Regions from separate parts of the Enterobacter sp. 3U4 genome, predicted to be linked through region 1. Evidence: predicted binding sites of a transcription regulator. Region 1 holds the regulator's gene; each other region holds the start of a gene.

Region 1 (3,510 bases):
TCGGCGTGGCTGCGCTCGACCAGCTTTTGCACCTCCTGCGGGTGGTGCAGGCTCACGGAGATATGCTCCTGCAGATCCAGCCCGACCTGAAAGGTGCGCAGCAGCCGCTTGTACTCGTGGTTCTTGTTGGCGGCGAGCATATGCAGCTGCTGATAGCACTGGCTTATCAGATCCACCACCTTCTGCTGGCGCGTCAGCAGGGGCGGTAAGGATTTTTCCGGATCGGTATGCTGGGTCAGCAGGGTGTATTTGGCTTCGCAGTACTCCGCTAGCTGCACATAGAGCAGGCTCAGGGATTCGCGCAGCGGCTGTTCCCGCCACAGCCAGAACCAGAACCAGTTAAACAGCCCGTACCATAATGTCCCCAGGGCGTAGATCAGCAGCGGCTCCCACACCGGCATATTCCCGGCGAGGCTTAGCGTGAAGATGGCCGCAATCAGCGACGCGGGAAGCAGGCGAGCGTGCAGCGAACTTATTTCCGCCGTGACGCCGAGCGTCATTGCCAGCACGGTCAGAATCAGCGGCAGCGGGATATCACGAGCCAGTAAAAGCTGTACGGCGAGGCTACAGCCCGCAAACAGGCAGCCACCGATAATCAGGCGTTTGAAAAAGCGCTTATGCGGCGTGTCCAGACCGGCAATGTTGCAGCAGGCGGGTACGAGGGAAAACAGCAGGCCTTGCTGAAGATGCCCGAGGATCAGGCCTATGGCCACAGGAAGACACAACACCAGCGTTTGTCGCAGTGCGTAGTTAACTTCCGGGTGATAGATCAGCCTGCGCCACATGGGGAATAGAGACAAAAACGGCGTGACACCTTGCGATGGCACGCCGTTTAAGCGGAATTAACGCGTTCCGTAGACCACGATGGTTTTACCGTGGGCGGAGATCAGGTTTTGATCTTCCAGCATTTTCAGGATACGGCCCACAGTCTCACGGGAGCAACCGACGATCTGACCAATTTCCTGACGGGTAATTTTAATTTGCATGCCGTCCGGGTGGGTCATGGCGTCTGGCTGTTTCGCGAGGTTCAGCAGGGTCTGTGCGATACGGCCGGTAACGTCCAGGAAGGCGAGGTTGCCCACTTTCTCTGAGGTGACCTGCAGACGGCGCGCCATCTGGGAAGAAAGACGCATCAGGATGTCAGGGTTAACCTGAATCAGCTGACGGAACTTCTTGTAAGAAATTTCAGCCACTTCACATGCTGTCTTTGCACGAACCCAGGCGCTACGTTCCTGGCCCTCTTCAAACAGGCCCAGTTCACCGATGAAATCGCCCTGGTTCAGATAAGAAAGGATCATCTCTTTCCCTTCTTCATCTTTGATCAGCACTGCCACCGAGCCTTTAACGATGTAATACAACGTTTCCGCTTTTTCACCCTGGTGAATCAGCGTGCTCTTTGATGGGTACTTATGAATGTGGCAATGAGACAAGAACCATTCGAGAGTCGGGTCTGTTTGCGGTTTGCCAAGCACCATGCGCTGTTATCCTCTGTTATAAGCTGTCACCAGAGTCATCAGATGCATCCGGACTCTGGGGTTGCAATCGAATTCTTACCCATACCTGGGAAGTCGGCTACCGTAACGTTTCGCAGCCAGTAAAGTTTGATGTCCTCTGCATACATGTGTAACGTCAATGTATTACTGTAGCATCCAGAGTGTTTTAGCATAGCTTTCGCCGCGTGTCTCCTGGTGTCTCGCTTCAGCATGATGCAGGTCGCCTTCCATTGCGAGAAATGTAACGCACGCGTAATCTGTCACCAAAAATGCAACGTTGGAGTTTAAGAATATGCAAGCGCGCGTGAAATGGGTTGAAGGTTTAACGTTCCTGGGCGAGTCCGCATCCGGACACCAGATTTTGATGGATGGTAACTCCGGCGATAAAGCGCCAAGCCCAATGGAAATGGTGCTGATGGCGGCAGGTGGATGCAGCGCCATTGACGTGGTGTCTATTCTACAAAAAGGGCGTCATGACGTGACGGATTGTGAGGTTAAACTCACTTCAGAACGTCGCGAAGAGGCGCCACGCCTGTTTACCCATATTAACCTGCACTTTGTGGTCACCGGTAAAGAACTGAAAGACGCGGCGGTCTCGCGCGCGGTGGACCTGTCTGCGGAGAAGTACTGCTCTGTGGCGTTAATGCTGGAGAAAGCGGTAAAAATCACGCATTCGTATGAAGTGATCGAGGCTTAAAACAAAGCCCGGTGGCGCTGCGCTTACCGGGCCTACAAAAGCTACAACTGCACGAACGTAGGCCGGATAAGCGAAGCGCCATCCGGCAACAAACGTCACGCAATCTGCTTCCCTTCCATCAGTCGCTCCACCAGCGGCGTCATGATGAGCTCCATCGCCAGCCCCATTTTTCCGCCCGGCACGACTAACGTATTCATGTGCGAAATAAACGAGCCCTGCAGCATCGCCAGTAGCCAGGGGTAATCAATGCCTTCAAGATTGCGGAAATGGATCACCACAAAGCTCTCATCCAGCGACGGGATGCTTTTAGCGGCAAACGGATTTGAGGTGTCCACCGTCGGCACGCGCTGGAAGTTGATATGGGTGCGGGAGAACTGCGGCGTCAGGAAGTTGATGTAATCCTCCATGGAGCGCACCACGGAGTCCATCACCGCCTCTCGCGAATGGCCGCGCTCGCTCATGTCACGCGTCAGCTTCTGGATCCACTCCAGGTTAACGATAGGGACCACGCCGACCAGCAGATCCACGTGGCGCGCCACGTCGTGTTGCGGCGTGACCACGCCACCGTGCAATCCTTCGTAAAACAGGACGTCGGTGGGTTCCGGCAGCGGTTGCCACGGCGTAAAGGTTCCCGGCACCTGATTCCAGGGAACGGCTTCATCATAGGTATGCAGATACTTGCGGGACTGCCCTTTGCCGCTCTGACCGTACTCGATAAAGGTTTGTTCCAGCAGGCCGAAGTCATTGGCCTCCGGGCCGAAGTAGCTGATGTGTTTACCCGAATCGCGCGCCTTACGGATGGCCATGTCCATCTCCGGACGCGTGTAGCGGTGAAAGCTGTCGCCTTCGACCTCCGCCGCTCGAAGGTTCAGCTGGGCGAAAATCTTGCGAAATGCGAGGCTGGTGGTGGTGGTTCCCGCACCACTCGACCCCGTAACGGCAATAACCGGATGTCTGGCAGACATAGCAACTCCCTGACTGAAAAGGGTGGAAGATCAGCCGTGAAACGCGTTGCGGGGCATGATATTGACCGTCTCATGCAGTTCTGACCACACCAGCAGCACGTCGCCGCTTTTCAGCTGGCGCTTAACATCGTTGACCTTTTGCTCAAGCGAGCGTTCCTGTTCACCATAATCGGTGCCTTCGCGTAATACAAAGCTTTCAATCAGATTATCGAGCGTTTCGGGAGCCAGATCCTGCCAGGGAATAATCATTTTGCACCGTCCAGATAAGGGGTTAGCCAGTCAGGAATACGCGCCTCAAGCCACATTTTCGGGCGGCGCAGCGTGCCGCCGATAAACCCGACGTGGCCGCCGTGCT
Region 2 (3,510 bases), 1.4 Mb from region 1:
TAAAGAAATAAATACAGAATATGGATTTTCATAATTACACACGCTCAGCGTGAACATAACAACCACACACGAGGTTTCAAATGGAAGCTCAACAGCACGGCGATCAGCTAAAGCGCGGGCTTAAAAACCGCCATATTCAACTCATCGCACTGGGCGGTGCGATTGGTACCGGCCTGTTTCTGGGCAGCGCATCCGTTATCCAGTCTGCCGGTCCAGGTATTATTTTGGGTTACGCGATTGCGGGTTTCATTGCTTTTCTGATCATGCGCCAGCTCGGTGAAATGGTCGTAGAAGAGCCGGTCGCAGGCTCCTTCAGCCACTTCGCCTATAAATACTGGGGCAGCTTTGCTGGTTTCGCCTCGGGCTGGAACTACTGGGTGCTGTACGTTCTGGTTGCCATGGCCGAGCTGACCGCCGTCGGGAAATACATTCAGTTCTGGTATCCCGAGATCCCAACCTGGGCTTCTGCTGCAGCCTTCTTCGTCATTATCAACGCCATTAACCTGACCAACGTTAAAGTGTTCGGGGAGATGGAGTTCTGGTTCGCTATCATCAAGGTCATTGCCGTTGTGGCGATGATTATCTTTGGCGGCTGGCTGCTGTTTAGCGGTAACGGCGGCCCGCAGGCGACCGTGCGCAACCTCTGGGAACAGGGTGGCTTCCTGCCTCACGGCATGACAGGTCTGGTGATGATGATGGCCATTATCATGTTCTCCTTCGGCGGTCTGGAGCTGGTGGGCATCACCGCCGCAGAAGCCGACAACCCGGAGCAGAGCATTCCAAAAGCCACTAACCAGGTTATCTACCGTATTCTGATCTTCTACGTGGGCTCGCTGGCCGTGCTGCTCTCTCTGCTGCCGTGGACGCGCGTCACCGCCGACACCAGTCCGTTTGTGCTGATCTTCCACGAGCTGGGCGACACTTTTGTCGCCAACGCCCTGAACATCGTGGTGTTGACCGCAGCGCTCTCCGTTTACAACAGCTGCGTATACTGCAACAGCCGCATGCTGTTCGGCCTCGCCCAGCAGGGTAACGCGCCAAAAGCGCTGCTCAACGTCGATAAACGCGGCGTGCCGGTAAACACAATTCTGGTTTCGGCGGTCGTGACCGCGCTGTGCGTACTCATTAACTACATGGCACCGGAATCGGCGTTTGGCCTGCTGATGGCGCTGGTGGTCTCTGCCCTGGTCATCAACTGGGCGATGATCAGCCTGGCGCACATCAAGTTCCGCCGCGCGAAACAGCAGCAGGGCGTCACCACGCGCTTCCCTGCCCTGCTCTATCCGCTGGGTAACTGGATCTGCCTGCTGTTCATGGCCGCCGTGCTGGTGATCATGCTGATCACGCCGGGTATGGCGATTTCCGTCTACCTGATCCCGGTCTGGATTGCGATTCTTGGCGTGGGCTATCTCTTCAGTCAGAAAAGCCGTAATGCTATGAAAGCACACTAAGCCTCTCTCCGCGGCGCCTGCTTTTGCGGGTGCCGCGCGTTGTTATCTTCCTCACACTTTCACGCCCACAGCGCATTTATCCATATCACCGCCCTGATACTGCAACGCATATATTCCTTTGCCAGCGAATAATTCTCTCCATACCGTAAACCGGAGAGCTGTCGATGGATAACAACAAACTGTCAGTAAAAGAAAAGATCGGCTATGGGATGGGCGACGCCGGATGCAACATTATCTTTGGCGCCATCATGCTGTTTGTTAACTATTTTTATACGGATATTTTTGGCCTCGCCCCTGCGCTGGTCGGCGTGCTGCTGCTGTCCGTTCGCGTGATTGACGCCGTAACGGACCCGATCATGGGCGCGATTGCCGACCGTACCCGCAGCAAATATGGCCGGTTTCGTCCATGGCTGCTGTGGATCGCTTTCCCCTATGCGCTGTTCAGCATCCTGATGTTCACCACGCCAGAGTGGAGCTATAACAGCAAAGTTATCTATGCGTTTGTCACCTACTTCCTGCTCTCTTTGACCTATACGGCCATCAACATTCCCTACTGCTCGCTCGGCGGGGTGATCACCAACGATCCAAAAGAGCGAGTGGCCTGCCAGTCGTATCGCTTCGTGCTGGTCGGTATCGCCACGCTGCTGCTCTCATTAACGCTGCTGCCGATGGCCGACTGGTTTGGCGGGGATAACAAAGCCAAAGGCTATCAGATGGCGATGACCGTGCTGGCGCTGATTGGGACCTGTATGTTCCTGTTCTGTTTCGCCACCGTGCGCGAACGCGTGCGTCCGGCGGTGCAGACCAACGACGAGCTGAAAAACGATCTCAAAGACGTGTGGAAGAACGACCAGTGGGTGCGCATTCTGCTCCTGACGCTGTGCAACGTCTGCCCGGGCTTTATCCGCATGGCGGCAACCATGTATTACGTTACCTGGGTAATGGGCCAGAGCACCCACTTCGCCACGCTGTTTATTAGCCTGGGCGTTGTCGGCATGATGTTCGGCAGCGTGCTGGCAAAAGTGCTGACCGACCGCTGGTGTAAACTGAAGGTCTTCTTCTGGACCAATATCGTGCTGGCGATTTTCTCCTGCGCCTTTTATTTCTTCGATCCGAAAGCCACCGTCACCATCGTGGTGCTCTACGTCCTTCTGAATATCCTGCACCAGATCCCGTCTCCGCTGCACTGGTCGCTGATGGCCGACGTGGACGACTACGGCGAGTGGAAGACCGGTAAGCGCATCACCGGGATCAGCTTCTCCGGCAACATCTTCTTCCTGAAGCTGGGGCTGGCGATTGCCGGGGCGATGGTCGGCTTCCTGCTCTCCTGGTACGGCTACGACGCGGGAGCAAAAGCGCAGAGCGCGGACGCCATTAACGGGATCGTGCTGCTCTTTACCGTCATTCCCGGCGTTGGGTACTTGATTACCGCTGGCGTGGTGCGTCTGCTGAAGGTGGATCGCGAAACCATGAAGCAGATCCAGGCCGATCTGGAGAAGCGTCGCACCAACTACCGCGAGCTAAACGATTATCGGGAACTCAACGCCGCTGAGACTAAATAAGGAAAGCCGAATGCAAACCTGGCCAAACCCGTTTATTGAACAACGCGCCGATCCGTATATTTTACGCCACGAGGGGCAGTACTATTTTATCGCCTCCGTGCCGCAGTACGACAGGCTGGCGATCCGCCGCGCAGCGTCGCTGGAAGGATTACGTCATGCCGAAGAAGTGGTGGTCTGGCGTAAACCAGAGACCGGCCCGATGAGCCAGCTGATTTGGGCACCGGAACTGCACCACATTGACGGAAAGTGGTACATCTACTTTGCCGCGACGCACACCCAGGCGCTCGACGCGCTCGGGATGTTCCAGCACCGCATGTTTGCCATTGAATGTACCGACAGCGATCCGCTTACCGGCGCGTGGGTGGAAAAAGGGCAAATCCAAACCCCGTTCGATACCTTCGCCCTGGACGCTACCACCTTTGTGCATCAGGGGAAACGCTGGTATCTGTGGGCGCAAAAGGCGCCGGATATCACCGGGAACTCCAACCTTTATCTGT
Region 3 (3,510 bases), 410 kb from region 1:
GCCTCGGTATGGCGAACTGACTAGGCCGCCTTTCGACTACGATGACGCCACTGAACCGGCGTCATCCCCACCTCGCGGTTAAACACCACCGAAAAGTAGTTACTGTCCTCAAAGCCGCAGCGCATCGCCACTTCACTCACCATCAGCTCCGTATGCTGCAGCAGATACTGGGCGTGGCAGATGCGCAGCTGGCGCAGGTAGTGGTTTACCGTCATCCCCGTCTGGGTGCGGAACTGCTGGCGCAGCGCGCGTTCGCTGCACTGCTCCTGCTCGCAAAATTTCTCCAGCACGAAGCTTCTGTTCAGGCTGCCCGCAAGCGTAGTGATGAGCTTATCCAGCAGCGCTTCCTGCGTCGTGGCGGAGGGGTTATCGGTGGCGTAACGATGGCGCTTCAGCGTCATCACCAACTGGGCAAAAAGCAGCTCTGCCATCTGGTTAGCGACGGGATCGCTCTTCTGGCTCTCCTGCTCCAGCTGAGAGATAACCTGCCGAACCTGGGTCATGCCGCCGCTGCTTAAGCGCCAGTGCGGTTCTCCTCGGGCATCAAGAAAACCGGGAATGTTGGCCACCCAGTCGACGTTAAGCCTGAGCCTGTCCGGGCAGTAGATGACGTTCTGCAGCACCAGGTCGTTAACCGAGGCGTAGGAGTGTTTATCTTCCGCGCGGATGTAGAACAGATCGCCGCGCGTGATGCGGTAGGGGCGATCGTTGAGGACGTGCAGACCGTTGCCGCGCCACACCAGCACCAGCTCGCAAAACTCGTGGGTGTGCTCGGCAAAGACGTTTTGCGGGTAGCGATCGGCCACCGCAACGGCCTGACCGGCGGAGGCAAAAAAATCATCTTTGCGAAGAATTAACTGAGCAGCCACACCACAACCTCTACGGCGAATAACCGGACACTATTAGCCTTTTTGCGGCATAAAAACGGTGACTGCCCTCGCGTTACTGAAGCAACGCGTCTTTTCCCTGACGAATATCGCGCGGCGACCAGCTAAACTCCCGACGGAAAAGCGTCGAAAAGTGGTTACTGTCGCCGAAACCGCAGCGATAGGCGATATCCGTGACGCTTTCGTCAGTATGGCGTAAAAGATGACGCGCTTTGATTAACCGCAGGCGGTTAAGGTAGCGCTGGGGCGTCAGCCCGGTGTGCTGCTTCAGCTGGCGATGCAGAGTGCGCAGCGACAGCGAAAAATCATCCGCCAGCGTTTCCCAGCAGACATCTTCGGCGAAATGGTCTTCCAGCCAGGCCATCAGATGGTTCAGCCGGGCCTCGTTGTTTTCCAGCCCCTCCACCAGACTACTGCGGCGCAGCAGCACCAGCAGCTGCATGAACAGCAGCTCGCGCGTGGCAATGACGTGCGTCTCCTGCCCGTCCTCGCTCTGCTCCATCTGGCTCACCAGCTGTCGCACCTGCTGTAAGGTGGACTGGTTCACCCGCCAGTGCGACGGATAGTGTCCGTCCTGCTCCTGCGGCAGCAGCTGATTCAGCCCGGAGAGAAACTGGAACGCGTCCGGGGAACGATAGAGCACGTTGGTCAGGCACAGGTTGTCGGTATGTTCATACAGGTGCCTGTCGTGGTCCCGCACGAAGCACACGGTGCCGCCGCTGATGGTGTACGGCTGGCCGTTAAACACGTGAATGCCGGTCCCGTGCTCAACAATCACAATCTCATGAAAATCATGATGATGCTCCGGGAACGCGGCCTGAGGGAGCCGCGGCTCAATCGCGACGGGCGACCCTCCCGCAGGGAAAAAATCCACGCTGTGTAGTACGGTCATAACGGCCCCCACCAATGAGAAATTTTCTCAAAATAGTAATTAAGGCCTTGCGCCCTCACCTTAAATTTTCGGCAGCAAACCTCGCAAAAGCTGTCCGTTTTTCAAGAAACCGGCGGAAAGATCGGGAAATGCGGTAAGCGTCACACTGCCTGAAAACCCCGCTATTACTGGAAACTGTGAACTCCCTCACGTTCATCTTTGCTTTCTTGCCAGCGCCGGATTTGGCCTGTCAGTGGCGAGAAGGTGCCTTTTTCTTCCCTTTCTTACACTCACCGCTAATGAATTAAGAAAGGATCCGACCATGACTTTTCGCCATTGTGTCGCTGTCGATTTAGGCGCATCCAGCGGCCGCGTAATGCTCGCCACCTGGGACTGTAGCCAGCGCACACTTTCGCTTCGCGAAATGCACCGTTTCGCCAACTGCCTGAAAAAGCAGGACGGTGTTGAGACCTGGGATATCGATGCCCTGGAGGCGGAGATCCGCACCGGGCTGAACAATGTCTGCAACGACGGCATTCGTATCGACAGCATCGGTATTGATACCTGGGGCGTGGACTATGTGCTGCTGGACGGTAACGGCGAGCGCGTCGGCCTGCCCGTCTCCTACCGCGACAGCCGCACCGACGGCCTGATGGCGCACGCCATCGCCCAGCTTGGCAAGGACAACATCTACGGGCGCAGCGGCATTCAGTTTCTGCCGTTTAACACGCTGTACCAGCTGCGCGCTCTCGTCGAGCAGCAGCCGGAGCTGGTCGCGAACGTGGCCCACGCGCTACTGATCCCGGATTACCTGAGCTACCGCCTGACCGGCAATATGAACTGGGAATACACCAACGCCACCACCACCCAACTGGTGAACATCAACACCGATAACTGGGACGAAAACCTGCTGGCGTGGACGGGCGCATCGCCGTCCTGGTTCGGCACGCCAACGCACCCCGGAAATGTGATCGGTCAGTGGATTTGCCCGCAGGGGAATGAAATCCCCGTCGTTGCCGTCGCCAGCCACGATACCGCCAGCGCGGTCATTGCCTCGCCGCTTTCCAGCAAAGACGCGGCGTACCTTTCTTCCGGCACCTGGTCGCTGATGGGCTTTGAGAGCAAAACGCCGTACACCAGCGATACCGCGATGGCGGCGAACATCACTAACGAAGGTGGAGCGGAAGGGCGCTATCGCGTGCTGAAAAATATCATGGGCCTGTGGCTGCTTCAGCGCGTGCTGAAAGAGCAAAACGTTACCGACCTGCCTGCGCTTATCGCAGAGACCGAAAATCTGAAGGCCTGCACCTTCCTGATCAACCCGAACGATAACCGCTTTATCAACCCGGCGCACATGAGCGCCGAAATCCAGGCCGCCTGTTTCGCCGCCGGGCAGCCGGTGCCGTCCAGCCCGGCAGAGCTAGCGCGCTGCATTTTTGACAGCCTCGCCCTGCTGTATGCCGACATCCTCAGCGAGCTGGCCGATCTGCGCGGTAAGCCGTTCAGCCAGCTGCACATCGTGGGCGGCGGCTGCCAGAACCAGCTGCTGAACCAGCTTTGCGCGGATGCCTGCGGCATCACCGTGGTGGCGGGCCCTGTAGAGGCTTCCACGCTCGGCAATATCGGCATTCAGCTGATGACGCTGGACGAACTCTCCAACGTTGACGACTTCCGTTCGGTGGTGGCGGCGAACGCCAGCCTGACCACCTTCACCCCCAATCCCTGCCATGAGATTGCCCGCTACCGGGCACA
Region 4 (3,510 bases), 1.9 Mb from region 1:
CGCGCTCGATGCTGGAGAGTATGCCTGGGCATCATCAGGTGGAAGCCTGGCCGCTGGCGGAGAACTGGCGCTGGCTGACTACCTGGCTGGTGTGGCGACGCGGGGCGATGACCCGCCAGCTGGAGGCCTTTATAGCGCTGCTAAACGAACGTCTTCAACCAGCGCCTTCTCCATAAACAGGCTGAGCGGGTCGTCAACGTATGGGGGAAATGCCGGACGTAAATCGTATCCGCACTGCTCATACAGCCGCACTGCGGCATGCTGTTTGATGCCCGTCTCCAGCCTTACGGTATGACAATGACGGCTCAGGGCCTCATCTTCCAGGGCGGCCAGCAGAGTCTCTCCCAGATGCTGCCCGCGATGTGCCGGATCGATATAGACCCGCTTCATCTCGCCCGTACCGTCGCCGTTGAGCACGATAGCGCCACAGCCAACGGCCTGAAGCTGCTGGTCGCGAACGATCATCAGGATCAGCGAGGCTTCCGGCAGTGCAGCCAGATCGAGCAGATGATTACTTTCGGCGGGATAGAGTTCGCTCTGATAGCGGTCAAGCGCCGCGATCAGGCCGAGAATGTCCGGGTGACGAGCAGATTCAGAGGTAATGGAATACATGGCAGGCTCCTTGCTTTTTTATGAGGCTAAATTTCAACATAGCGCAGGCCTGCCAGGGTGCTTCATAGTATTAACTTATCGCTCCGCCCTGTTAGCGCAAAAAGACACGCCCTTTCAGATACAGGGTGGCCTGACCGCCGATCAGCACGCGGTCGCCCTTCAATTCGCAGCGCAGATCTCCGCCACGGTGTGACACCTGGCGGGCATTGAGCGACGTTTTACCCAGCTTTTCGCTCCAGTAAGGGATCAGCATGCTGTGGGCAGATCCGGTAACCGGGTCTTCCGGCACCCCTTCGCCCGGGCAGAAGAAGCGGCTGACGAAGTCATAGTTTTCTCCCGGCGCCGTCACGCAGACCATTTTATCCAGCGGAAGCATGGCCCCAATATCCGGCGTTAACGCTTCTACCTGCTGCTGGCTCTCCAGCACCACCATGTAATCCCGACCCACGCGCACCTCTTTTGCCTCTGTGATGCCCAGACCGCTAAAAAGCAGCGCAGGTGGGTTCTCGACCACCTCCGTTGACCACGCGGGGAAGTTCAGCGTCAGCCAGTCGCCGCTGCGTTTAACCGTCAGTTCACCCACGAAGCGCGTGGTGAAGGTGATTTCAGTGTGCGGATAGTCAAGGTATTCAAAAATAACGTGCGATGCGGCAAGCGTGGCATGGCCGCACAGGTTAATTTCATCCAGCGTGGTAAACCAGCGCAGCTCAAAACCACCGTCGGTACGGACGAAAAAGGCGGTCTCAGACTGGTTATGCTGCTGCGCCATTTTGAGCAGCGTCTCGTCCGGCAGCCACTCTTCCAGAGGACATACCGCTGCCGCGTTTCCGCCAAAGGTTTTGTCGCTGAAGGCATCCACCAGATAAAAATCAATTTCTTGCATTGTATTACCGCCTGTTTTTATTGTGTTGTTCTTTTATATTCAATGAAAACAGCGTTCCCGGCTACCGCTTTCATAAGGTAAATATTGAGATCTGCATCACATAATGGTTGAGTTTTCGCCGTTTGACGTTTTAAGATCGTCTCCTCTTCTTTTCAGCAACGAATCTCCGACATCCCTATGACAACGAACACAGTTTCCCGCAGGGTTGCGTGGCTACGCGTGGTCACGCTGGCCATTGCCGCGTTTATTTTTAATACCACAGAATTTGTTCCGGTTGGGCTGTTGTCTGACATCGCTGACAGTTTCCAGATGGAAACGGCTCAGGTGGGCATTATGTTGACCATCTACGCCTGGGTGGTAGCGCTGATGTCCTTGCCGTTTATGCTGCTGACCAGCCAGATGGAGCGTCGCAGGCTGCTGATCGGTCTGTTTGTCTTGTTCATTGCGAGCCACGTGCTGTCGTTTATGGCGTGGAACTTTACGGTGCTGGTCATGAGCCGCATCGGCATTGCCTTTGCCCATGCGGTGTTCTGGTCGATCACCGCTTCGCTGGCGATTCGCCTGACACCGGCGGGAAAACGCGCTCAGGCGCTGAGCCTGATTGCCACCGGTACCGCACTGGCGATGGTGCTGGGTCTGCCGATCGGCCGCATCGTGGGGCAATACTTTGGCTGGCGCACGACCTTCTTCGCCATCGGCATGGGCGCGCTGGTTACGCTGGTGTGTCTGATTAAACTGCTGCCCGCGCTGCCGAGCGAACATTCCGGCTCGCTGAAAAGCCTGCCGCTGCTGATGCGTCGCCCTGCGCTGCTGAGCATCTACCTGCTGACGGCCATCGTCGTGACGGCCCACTACACAGCGTACAGCTATATTGAACCGTTTGTGCAGGTGGTAGCGGGCTTTAGCGCCAACTTTGCCACCGTATTACTGCTTATCCTCGGCGGCGCTGGCATTGTTGGCAGCGTTCTGTTTGGCAAGCTGGGTAACCGGCACGCCTCCGTGCTGGTGAGCAGCGCCATCGGCCTGCTGCTGGCCTGCCTGCTGCTGCTGATGCCCGCCGCGGGCAGCGAAAGCCATCTGGCGATCCTCAGCCTGTTCTGGGGCGTGGCGATTATGATTATTGGCCTGGGTATGCAGGTGAAAGTGCTGGCCCTGGCGCCGGATGCGACGGACGTCGCCATGTCGCTGTTCTCGGGGATTTTCAATCTGGGCATTGGCGCGGGGGCGCTGGTGGGAAATCAGGTCATACTGCACGTGTCGATGTCGGCGATTGGCTATCTGGGGGCTATTCCGGCCCTGGTGGCGCTGATCTGGTCAGTGCTCATCTTCCGTAAATGGCCGGTAGCGCTGGAGGAACAGGGTCAGCACGGGTGAGGATTGTTGGTACCGGGTGGCGCTGCGCTTACCCGGCCTACAAAAAGACGGATTTCGTAGGCCGGGTAAGGCGAAGCCGCCACCCGGCAATGAACTTAATGATAGGTCTTAATAATTTCCAGCACGCCGTTAATAATAAACTGCACGCCCATACAGACCAGCAAGAAGCCCATCAGACGGGAAATTGCCTCGATACCGCCCTTACCTACCCAGCGCATAATAGCGCCAGAGCTCCGCAGCGACACCCACACGATAAGACCGATAATCGCAAAAATCAGCGGTGGCGCAATCATCAGCACCCAGTCCGGGAAGGTTGCGCTGTCACGCACCGTTGACGCGGAGCTGATGATCATCGCGATGGTCCCCGGCCCCGCCGTGCTCGGCATGGCAATCGGCACAAAGGCGATATTCGCACTCGGTTCGGTTTCAAGCTCTTCCGATTTGCTGGTCGCTTCCGGCGACTCATGCGCTTTCTGCGCCGGGAACAACATGCGGAAACCAATGAAGGCCACAATCAGCCCCCCGGCGATACGCAGACCAGGGATGGAAATCCCGAAGGTATTCATCACCACCTGTCCGGCGTAATAAGCCACCATCATGATGGCAAACACATACACCGAGGCCATCATCGACTGATGGTT

What was found. Region 1 encodes CRP, which controls carbon source genes, mostly activating them, when cyclic AMP is high. Its sites were predicted from a motif close to ATGTGANNNNNNTCACAT; they were not measured.
Region 2: RVY89_RS15255 (glycoside-pentoside-hexuronide (GPH):cation symporter) is a predicted target of CRP. The motif match lies at 1,491-1,508, and genes of this name have one in related genera.
Region 3: rhaS (HTH-type transcriptional activator RhaS) is a predicted target of CRP. The motif match lies at 1,908-1,925, and genes of this name have one in related genera.
Region 4: RVY89_RS07635 (PhzF family phenazine biosynthesis protein) is a predicted target of CRP. The motif match lies at 1,580-1,597, and genes of this name have one in related genera.

The regions. Positions count from the first base shown of each region.
Region 1 is NZ_CP136665.1:4,529,064-4,532,573, forward strand. Features, by position in the region: gene RVY89_RS21465 (YccS/YhfK family putative transporter) at 1-785, opposite strand, end outside; gene crp (cAMP-activated global transcriptional regulator CRP) at 843-1,475, opposite strand; gene RVY89_RS21475 (OsmC family protein) at 1,786-2,190, shown strand; gene RVY89_RS21480 (phosphoribulokinase) at 2,286-3,155, opposite strand; gene RVY89_RS21485 (YheU family protein) at 3,186-3,404, opposite strand; gene RVY89_RS21490 (hydrolase) at 3,401-3,510, opposite strand, start outside.
Region 2 is NZ_CP136665.1:3,177,296-3,180,805, forward strand. Features, by position in the region: gene aroP (aromatic amino acid transporter AroP) at 81-1,451, shown strand; gene RVY89_RS15255 (glycoside-pentoside-hexuronide (GPH):cation symporter) at 1,616-3,013, shown strand; gene RVY89_RS15260 (glycoside hydrolase family 43 protein) at 3,024-3,510, shown strand, end outside.
Region 3 is NZ_CP136665.1:4,121,921-4,125,430, reverse strand. Features, by position in the region: gene rhaT (L-rhamnose/proton symporter RhaT) at 1-20, shown strand, start outside; gene rhaR (HTH-type transcriptional activator RhaR) at 21-869, opposite strand; gene rhaS (HTH-type transcriptional activator RhaS) at 943-1,779, opposite strand; gene rhaB (rhamnulokinase) at 2,081-3,510, shown strand, end outside.
Region 4 is NZ_CP136665.1:1,620,252-1,623,761, forward strand. Features, by position in the region: gene ptrR (putrescine utilization regulator PtrR) at 1-176, shown strand, start outside; gene RVY89_RS07630 (GNAT family N-acetyltransferase) at 130-612, opposite strand; gene RVY89_RS07635 (PhzF family phenazine biosynthesis protein) at 704-1,495, opposite strand; gene RVY89_RS07640 (sugar transporter) at 1,673-2,869, shown strand; gene RVY89_RS07645 (MarC family NAAT transporter) at 2,965-3,510, opposite strand, start outside.